2 regions of the Caproicibacterium sp. BJN0003 genome follow, and region 1 is predicted to be linked to the other one. Evidence: a T-box and tRNA genes for the amino acid it is inferred to sense, from the RefSeq annotation. Region 1 holds a T-box; the other holds one or more tRNA genes.
What was found. A T-box is a leader RNA that pairs with one kind of tRNA and senses whether it is charged. The one in region 1 lies ahead of tyrS (tyrosine--tRNA ligase), so its partner is inferred to be a tRNA-Tyr.
Positions count from the first base shown of each region.

Region 1 (3,417 bases):
TGCACTACAAGCCATTTTGAGTGCCACCATGACATTCATCAATAAGTAGAAATCTGCTTTTGGAACCAAAAGCACCAAAAAAGAAAAAGGACTGGAGAGAAAGAACAAAAAGACTCCCCAAAAGTTCATTCCTCCGGCGTTCTGCAAATTAAAAAGCATGCTGGATTTTCCAAGCAAAATATCTTTAAAATCCATCAGAAGCGGAACGACCTGTTGATTCATATCACACCATGAAATGGTGTTTTTCCCAAAAGGAAAGAGCCCATTAACCAAATAAACAACACTCATTAAAACTAACACGGTAAATGGTGCCAGCCACCATAGAGTTCGCTTTTTGGTCATGGACTCACCTCATTCCATAAAAATTATGCAAGAATCAGCTTTAGGTATTTTTTCTTTCCTTTTTTCACGATGACAGATCCACCTGCAAAATTCTTTACAGAAAGTTCATAGGCAACATCCGTAATTTTTTGATCATTTACTGTCAATCCGCCCTGCTGAATCAATCGGCGTCCCTCACTTTTGCTGGGAATGAATTTTACTTTGAGCAAAAGATCAAGCAAAGAAGCAGAACCATCCACAAAATCAGAATCTTTGATTTCTGCTTTTGGCATATGCTCGGTATCAGCACCGGCTCCAAAGAGTGCCTGAGCCCCTGCCTGCGCTTTTTTAGCTTCCTCTTCTCCGTGAATCAGCTTCGTTACCTCGTAAGCAAGTACTTCCTTTGCGTGGTTGATCTGCTCTCCGGTTTCTACATTTGTCAGCTCATGGATTTCGTCAAGAGGCAAAAATGTCAGGAATTTGAGGCACTTTTCCACATCCTGATCTCCAATATTGCGCCAATACTGATAGAAATCAAAGGGAGATGTTTTATTAGGATCCAGCCACACAGCGCCTTTTTCGGTCTTCCCCATCTTTTTACCCTCGCTGGTCGTCAAAAGTCCAAAGGTCATCCCATAAACTTCTTTTGCGGATTTTTTCCGGATCAGCTCTACTCCGCCGATGATGTTGCTCCACTGATCATCTCCGCCAAGTTCCATCATGCAGTCATAACGACGATTAAGCTCATAAAAATCATAGCCCTGCATAATCATATAGTTCATTTCGAAGAAGGTCAGTCCGCGTTCCAAACGTTGTTTATAACATTCGGCTGCCAACATGCGATTCACCGAAAAATGGACACCGATATCCCGCATAAACTGAATATAATTGAGATTCATCAACCAATCGGCATTATTGGCCATGATAGCTTTTCCATCCGAAAAATCGACTAAACGACCCATCTGGTTACGGAAGCATTCAATATTATGATCGATTTCTTCACGAGTCAGCATTTTCCTCATATCGGTCTTTCCAGAAGGGTCCCCAATCATACCGGTTCCGCCGCCAAAAAGCGCAATCGGCGTATGACCTGCACGCTGCATATGCGCCATCACCATGATTTGCACAAAATGTCCTACATGCAAACTATCGGCCGTAGGATCAAATCCAATATAAAATGCAATCTTGTGATGATCCAAAAGGTCACGAATTTTTTCTTCATCCGTCATCTGCGCAATCAGTCCGCGCGCTTTTAATTCTTCAAACACACCCATTATAAATTCCTCCTGTGAAATCTTGTCGCAGGAAAGCAAAATAAAAACGCCCCCTGCAAAAATAAAATTGCAGAGGGCGAAATCTTCTTTCGCGGTACCACCTCAGTTTACCATACTCTCACAAGCATGGCCTTACGGGTACAAAAAATACCCCTGCGCTGTAACGTGCGCTCACGACAGGACTTACTGAAAAAAATCGTTCAGCCCTGCAGCTCCGGGAGGTATCTTCGAAGACGGTTCCCGCCGGCTTACACCATCTGCCGACTCTCTGCGCCGATTATCGCCCTTTACATAATTCCCTTCTCTGCCATTAATAATCAGTATACGAAATCACCCTTGTTTTGTCAAGGCTAATTTTTTTCTTTCCCCACGGGAAAGCATTTCCGAAGCATTCTGCAAAAGCAGAGGAGTTAGCTCCCCGCCTCCTGTTATTCTCGCAAGCTCCTCTACTCTTCCTTCACGATCGAGCAGATCCACTTTTGTAAAAGTTCTGCCGGAGTCAACACGTTTACTGATAAAATACTGTTGATCTCCAAGAGCGGCGATCTGCGCCAAATGAGTAACACAAAGCACCTGACGTCCTCTGGAGGTTTCCCATAATTTCAGTCCAACTTTTTGAGCGGCACTGCCGGAAACACCGGTATCCACCTCATCAAAAATCAAAGTCCCGATTTCATCTCTGTCTGCCAAAACACATTTAATTGCAAGCATAATACGTGACAACTCTCCGCCGGAAGCAATTTTAGAAATTGGCTTTAAAGGTTCTCCAGCATTAGTAGAAATCAAAAATTGAACACGGTCTATTCCCTGCATTTCCATTTCTGCAGAAAGCTGTTCCACTTCAAACTCAACATTCGGCATATCCAAAAAATTGAGTTCTTTCCGCACACGCTTTACAAAAGTTTTAGCGGTATCACGGCGCAGATTTGAAAGGACTTTCGCAAGCTTTTGAGCTTCTTCACGCTGCTTTTCGAGCCTTTCGTTTAACTCAGCCACTACTTCATCCGCCGACTGAATCTGATTGAGTTCATTTTTCGCTTTTTCCAGAAAAGAAAGCATTGTCTCTTCATCCGGCCCATATTTCTGACCGAGACGATAAAGCTGATCTAAGCGTTCTTCAGTCTTTTCAACGTCCTCCGGCTCATAAGAAAGCTGTTCCGAAAGGTTCTGCAATTCAGAAAGGCAGTCCTCTAATTCGTAAGAAAGGTCACTGAGTCGGGAAGAAAGCTGCTGTGCCTGTGGTAAGTTTTGAACCTCTTCAAGTGCTTTTGCTGCTGTTTCCAGTTCTGATAAAGCGCCCATACTTTCTTCTCCGCCGGAAAGTGCATCCGTAGCTTCTCCAACTGCATTTGCAAGCTTTTCACTGTTTCTATAAAATGCGCGCTTTTCTTTGAGATCTTTCTCTTCTCCAAGTTTTAAATCTGCATTTTCCAATTCTTCAACTTGATAGCTTAAAAGATCGATTTTTCTGGCTTTTTCCGCCTCATCCATCTGCAGAGATTTCAGTTGCTTTTCTGTGCTGCGCATAGCGGTATAAGCATTCTGATATTCTAAAAGTGCACCCTCGTCCTGCGCCATCTGATCTAAATACCGCAGATGCTGATTTTGAGAAAGCAAGCCATAATTTTCATTCTGTCCATGAATGTCGACAAGTAAAGAACCGATATCTCTTAAAATAGAAACCGTGGCCGGACGCTCATTAATCCGACAAACAGTACGCCCATCCTCCCGAATTTCCCGCTGCAAGAGCAGACTTCCATCTTCCTCCGGCGTATAGGAAAGTTCCGAAAGTCTTTTTAAAACAGAAGCGGAAAGGTTACGA
Region 1 covers NZ_CP111108.1:1,071,007-1,074,423, reverse strand. Annotated here, with positions in the region: gene OP489_RS05350 (YfhO family protein) at 1-342, opposite strand, end outside; gene tyrS (tyrosine--tRNA ligase) at 366-1,598, opposite strand; T-box leader at 1,665-1,909, opposite strand; gene recN (DNA repair protein RecN) at 1,926-3,417, opposite strand, start outside.

Region 2 (3,417 bases), 1.1 Mb from region 1:
CAAAAGAATTAATGCTTCGACAGCAGTCGGGAACGGGGTTCCTTCTCGAGCGGTTGCAATGGTGAACATTAATGTAGTTGGAATCAATTCTTGATGAAAGGTTGTAATGGCAATAAAAAAGGCGGGCCCAAATACTGCAAATACAAAAGAAAGAAATCTTAGCAAGCGTAGGATACTGGAATAAAAGGTTCGTGAGTAATAGTCTTCTGCTGTTTGGAAGCTTTCGGTAAAAAGCATCGGAACGGTCAATACGAAAGGCGTGCCGTCCACAATGATTGCAGCCCGTCCTTCCAAAATTTTACCTGCGATTACGTCCGGTTTTTCGCTTTTCCCGATGGTTGGGAAAATGCTGAAGGGGGCATCTTCTATATATTGCTCGATATAACCGGACTCCAGAATGGAGTCTACATTTATTGAGTTGAGACGCCTTTTAATTTCAGCGATAAGACTTTCATCTGCGACTCCTTTTAGGTAAGCGACCGAAACAATCGTTCTTGTCTTTTCACCAATTACAAAGGTATCCATTCTGAAAGCGGGATTTCTTATTTTTCTGCGCAAAAGAGATGTATTTGTTCTGAAATTTTCGGTGAAACCCTCTCGTGGACCTCTTATAACAGCTTCAGTCTGGGGTTCTGCAACACTGCGTTTATCCCATCCTTTACTGCTAATGATGATTCCAGTGCGGTATCCGTCTATCAGTAAAACGGTATCTCCGCATAAGCAGCTTTCCAAAAGCTTATCTTCCTTATCGGAGTTTATTACATCCCCTGAGCAAATGATGCGCTTTTGTACATCTTCTACCACGTTCCCTTTTGTCCTGGCATCAAATAGCATCAGAGGCTTCATAACTCCCTCGGTAATAATATCGTTGCTTACCAGCCCATCTATAAAGATTAAGGCGGCATTGATAGCAGGGAATCTTCCAAACGTGAACTCACGAATCTTTACATCGTTACAATCACCAAGATAACTTTTCATGATTTCAATATTATCTTTTAAAGAGGTTGTCATTGTTGGTTGGGAGGAGCTTTCATTTTTAGATTCAGGTGTAGAATCTGCAACGTTTTTTGTTGCTTCATTTAAAATGGTTCTATATTTTATTTTTTTCAGTAAATTTTGCAATATCATTAGCATTCACATCCTTTTGGAGATCTTTTTATTCTTTTCAATTTTTACTAAAAAAATACACGTTACAAAACCATTGAAAAATCTTGAACAGTTATATACAATCGATTTATTGTGATCGTTTTGATCATGTAAAGATATAAAAAGCTCTAAATAAAAAACAATCTATCAAAGCTTGCGTAATGAGATTGTTTTTATACCCCAATTACTCCAGTTTTGATAGATTTTCATAGAGTTTTGTTTTTTGATTTTAAATAAAAAAAGTTCCAGAAACCGCATTTTCATACGTTTTCTGGAACTTGGTGGAGGAGGATGGATTCGGACCATCGAAGCCGAAGCAACAGATTTACAGTCTGCCCCCTTTGACCGCTCGGGAACTCCTCCATATACCGGCAATCACTTAGCCACTTGCCGGAGTTATGGAGCTGGCAATAGGACTCGAACCTACGACCTGCTGATTACAAATCAGCTGCTCTACCAACTGAGCTACGCCAGCGCATCGCGATTGACACTAGATTATTATAGGACTCTAAATAATAGTTGTCAAGAGAAAAAGCATATTTTTTTAAAAAAGAGGGCATATTTTGTTTGAATTTTTCCTTGCGGTTTTTATGTTTTAAAATTATAATAAACTTAATGAAAAATTTTGGTCGTTAGAAGAAAGGGGAAATACTCTATGAAAAAAGGAATCTCGATAGCTTCAATAGTGATCGGAATTATTACGGCTCTTTGTGGAGCTGCAACGATTGTTTTTGGTGCTTTGGGTTTATTTTCTTCTAAATATCGTGCTTGAAAATTTCCTTTATGCGCAAAATGAATCTTCATGGCATAGATTGGCATGGAGGTGCTTTTCTATGGAGATGAAAACGTATCATTGTATGGATCCGAAAGAGAATCCGCAGCCTGTTTGGACTCATGCCAAAAGAGACGCTATCAAAGAGCTGCAGGAAGATGCAGTGGCACGGTTTAAAGCAGATCCGGACTCATTCTTTCCTGATCCCACACAGGATAAAAAGCCCTGAGCGAATATTTACTTTACAAAAGCCGCTTTGATACCCAGAAAAGCTGTATCATGCGGCTTTTTTATATTGCCATACTTTTTGGGGTGGAACTGATATTGGTACTAAGGCCTTAAAATGTGACGGATTTGATGCCTCATAGGATTGTTGCAAAGTAAAATTATTTGTGTCATACTGAAGAAAAATTTTGGGAGGATAGAAAATGGAGATTCCAAAAGGCAGATATCGCCATTTTAAAGGAAATGAGTACAGAGTACTCTGTTTGGCACGCAATTCTGAAACATTGGAACAAATGGTGGTTTATCAGGCACTTTACGGAGAGCATGAAGTTTGGGTGCGGCCTGCTTCGATGTGGAATGAAACGGTCAACAAAGATGGGAAAACGATCAAGCGTTTTACTTATCTTGGAAATGAATAATCTAGTTCCCTATCAACTGATTCGTTCCAAACGACGTACGCTGGCACTTTTGATCACACGGGAATGCAAAGTAGTCGTTCGTGCACCGCAGAGATTACCTCAGAAGGAGATTGACCGATTTTTGGAGGCCCATATAGAATGGCTTAGATACCATCTTTTGCAGCAGCAACAGAAAGCACAAGCGGAAGAAGAGGTTTCTCCGGAGGAGAAAGCTGAATATATTCGGCAGGCAAATGAAATTCTTCCCCAAAGGACGGCCTTTTTTGCAGACGTCATGGGAGTTTTTCCGACAAGAGTTCGGATTACAGATGCAAAGGCACGTTTTGGAAGCTGCAGTGCAAAAAATAGGATCTGCTTTTCATGGCGGCTGATGAGATATCCAAAAGAAGCGATTGATTATGTTGTCGTACATGAGCTTGCGCATATTCGTTATAAAAATCATGGTGCTGAATTTTATCAAATGATTGCTTCTGTTCTTCCGGATTATCGAAAGCGCTGGGCACTTTTAAAAGAGCCTCCCATAAAATAGAAACAGAAATTGGGGCAGAGTGAATCATTTCACTCTGCCCCAATTTCTGTATTAATTATTATGTATTATGCCAATTTTTGTGTTCCTATTGATACAGGAAGATTTCCTTTTGCGTTTGAATCCATTTGAAGTTGGGCGGCCGCATTGACTATATCAGGATTTTGGAAGGTGGGAACCACTTTTTGAAACGCTTCTTTTACGATTTCATTGCTTGCATTTTGCATTGCTTGGTTTAAGATACAAAGTTTTTCTTCTACCTGTGCCCGCGTAAGAGGTTTATCCCGTTCAATTAAAATACGGTCATTTTCTGTTTTGACCATTTCTTC
Region 2 covers NZ_CP111108.1:2,174,845-2,178,261, reverse strand. Annotated here, with positions in the region: gene OP489_RS10885 (spore germination protein) at 1-1,128, opposite strand, end outside; tRNA gene OP489_RS10880 (tRNA-Tyr) at 1,426-1,509, opposite strand; tRNA gene OP489_RS10875 (tRNA-Thr) at 1,546-1,621, opposite strand; gene OP489_RS10870 (hypothetical protein) at 1,980-2,147, shown strand; gene OP489_RS10865 (DUF1653 domain-containing protein) at 2,347-2,562, shown strand; gene OP489_RS10860 (M48 family metallopeptidase) at 2,555-3,091, shown strand; gene OP489_RS10855 (polysaccharide biosynthesis protein) at 3,157-3,417, opposite strand, start outside.
Region 2: it encodes a tRNA-Tyr, which carries the amino acid that the T-box ahead of tyrS (tyrosine--tRNA ligase) is inferred to sense. The anticodon was not compared.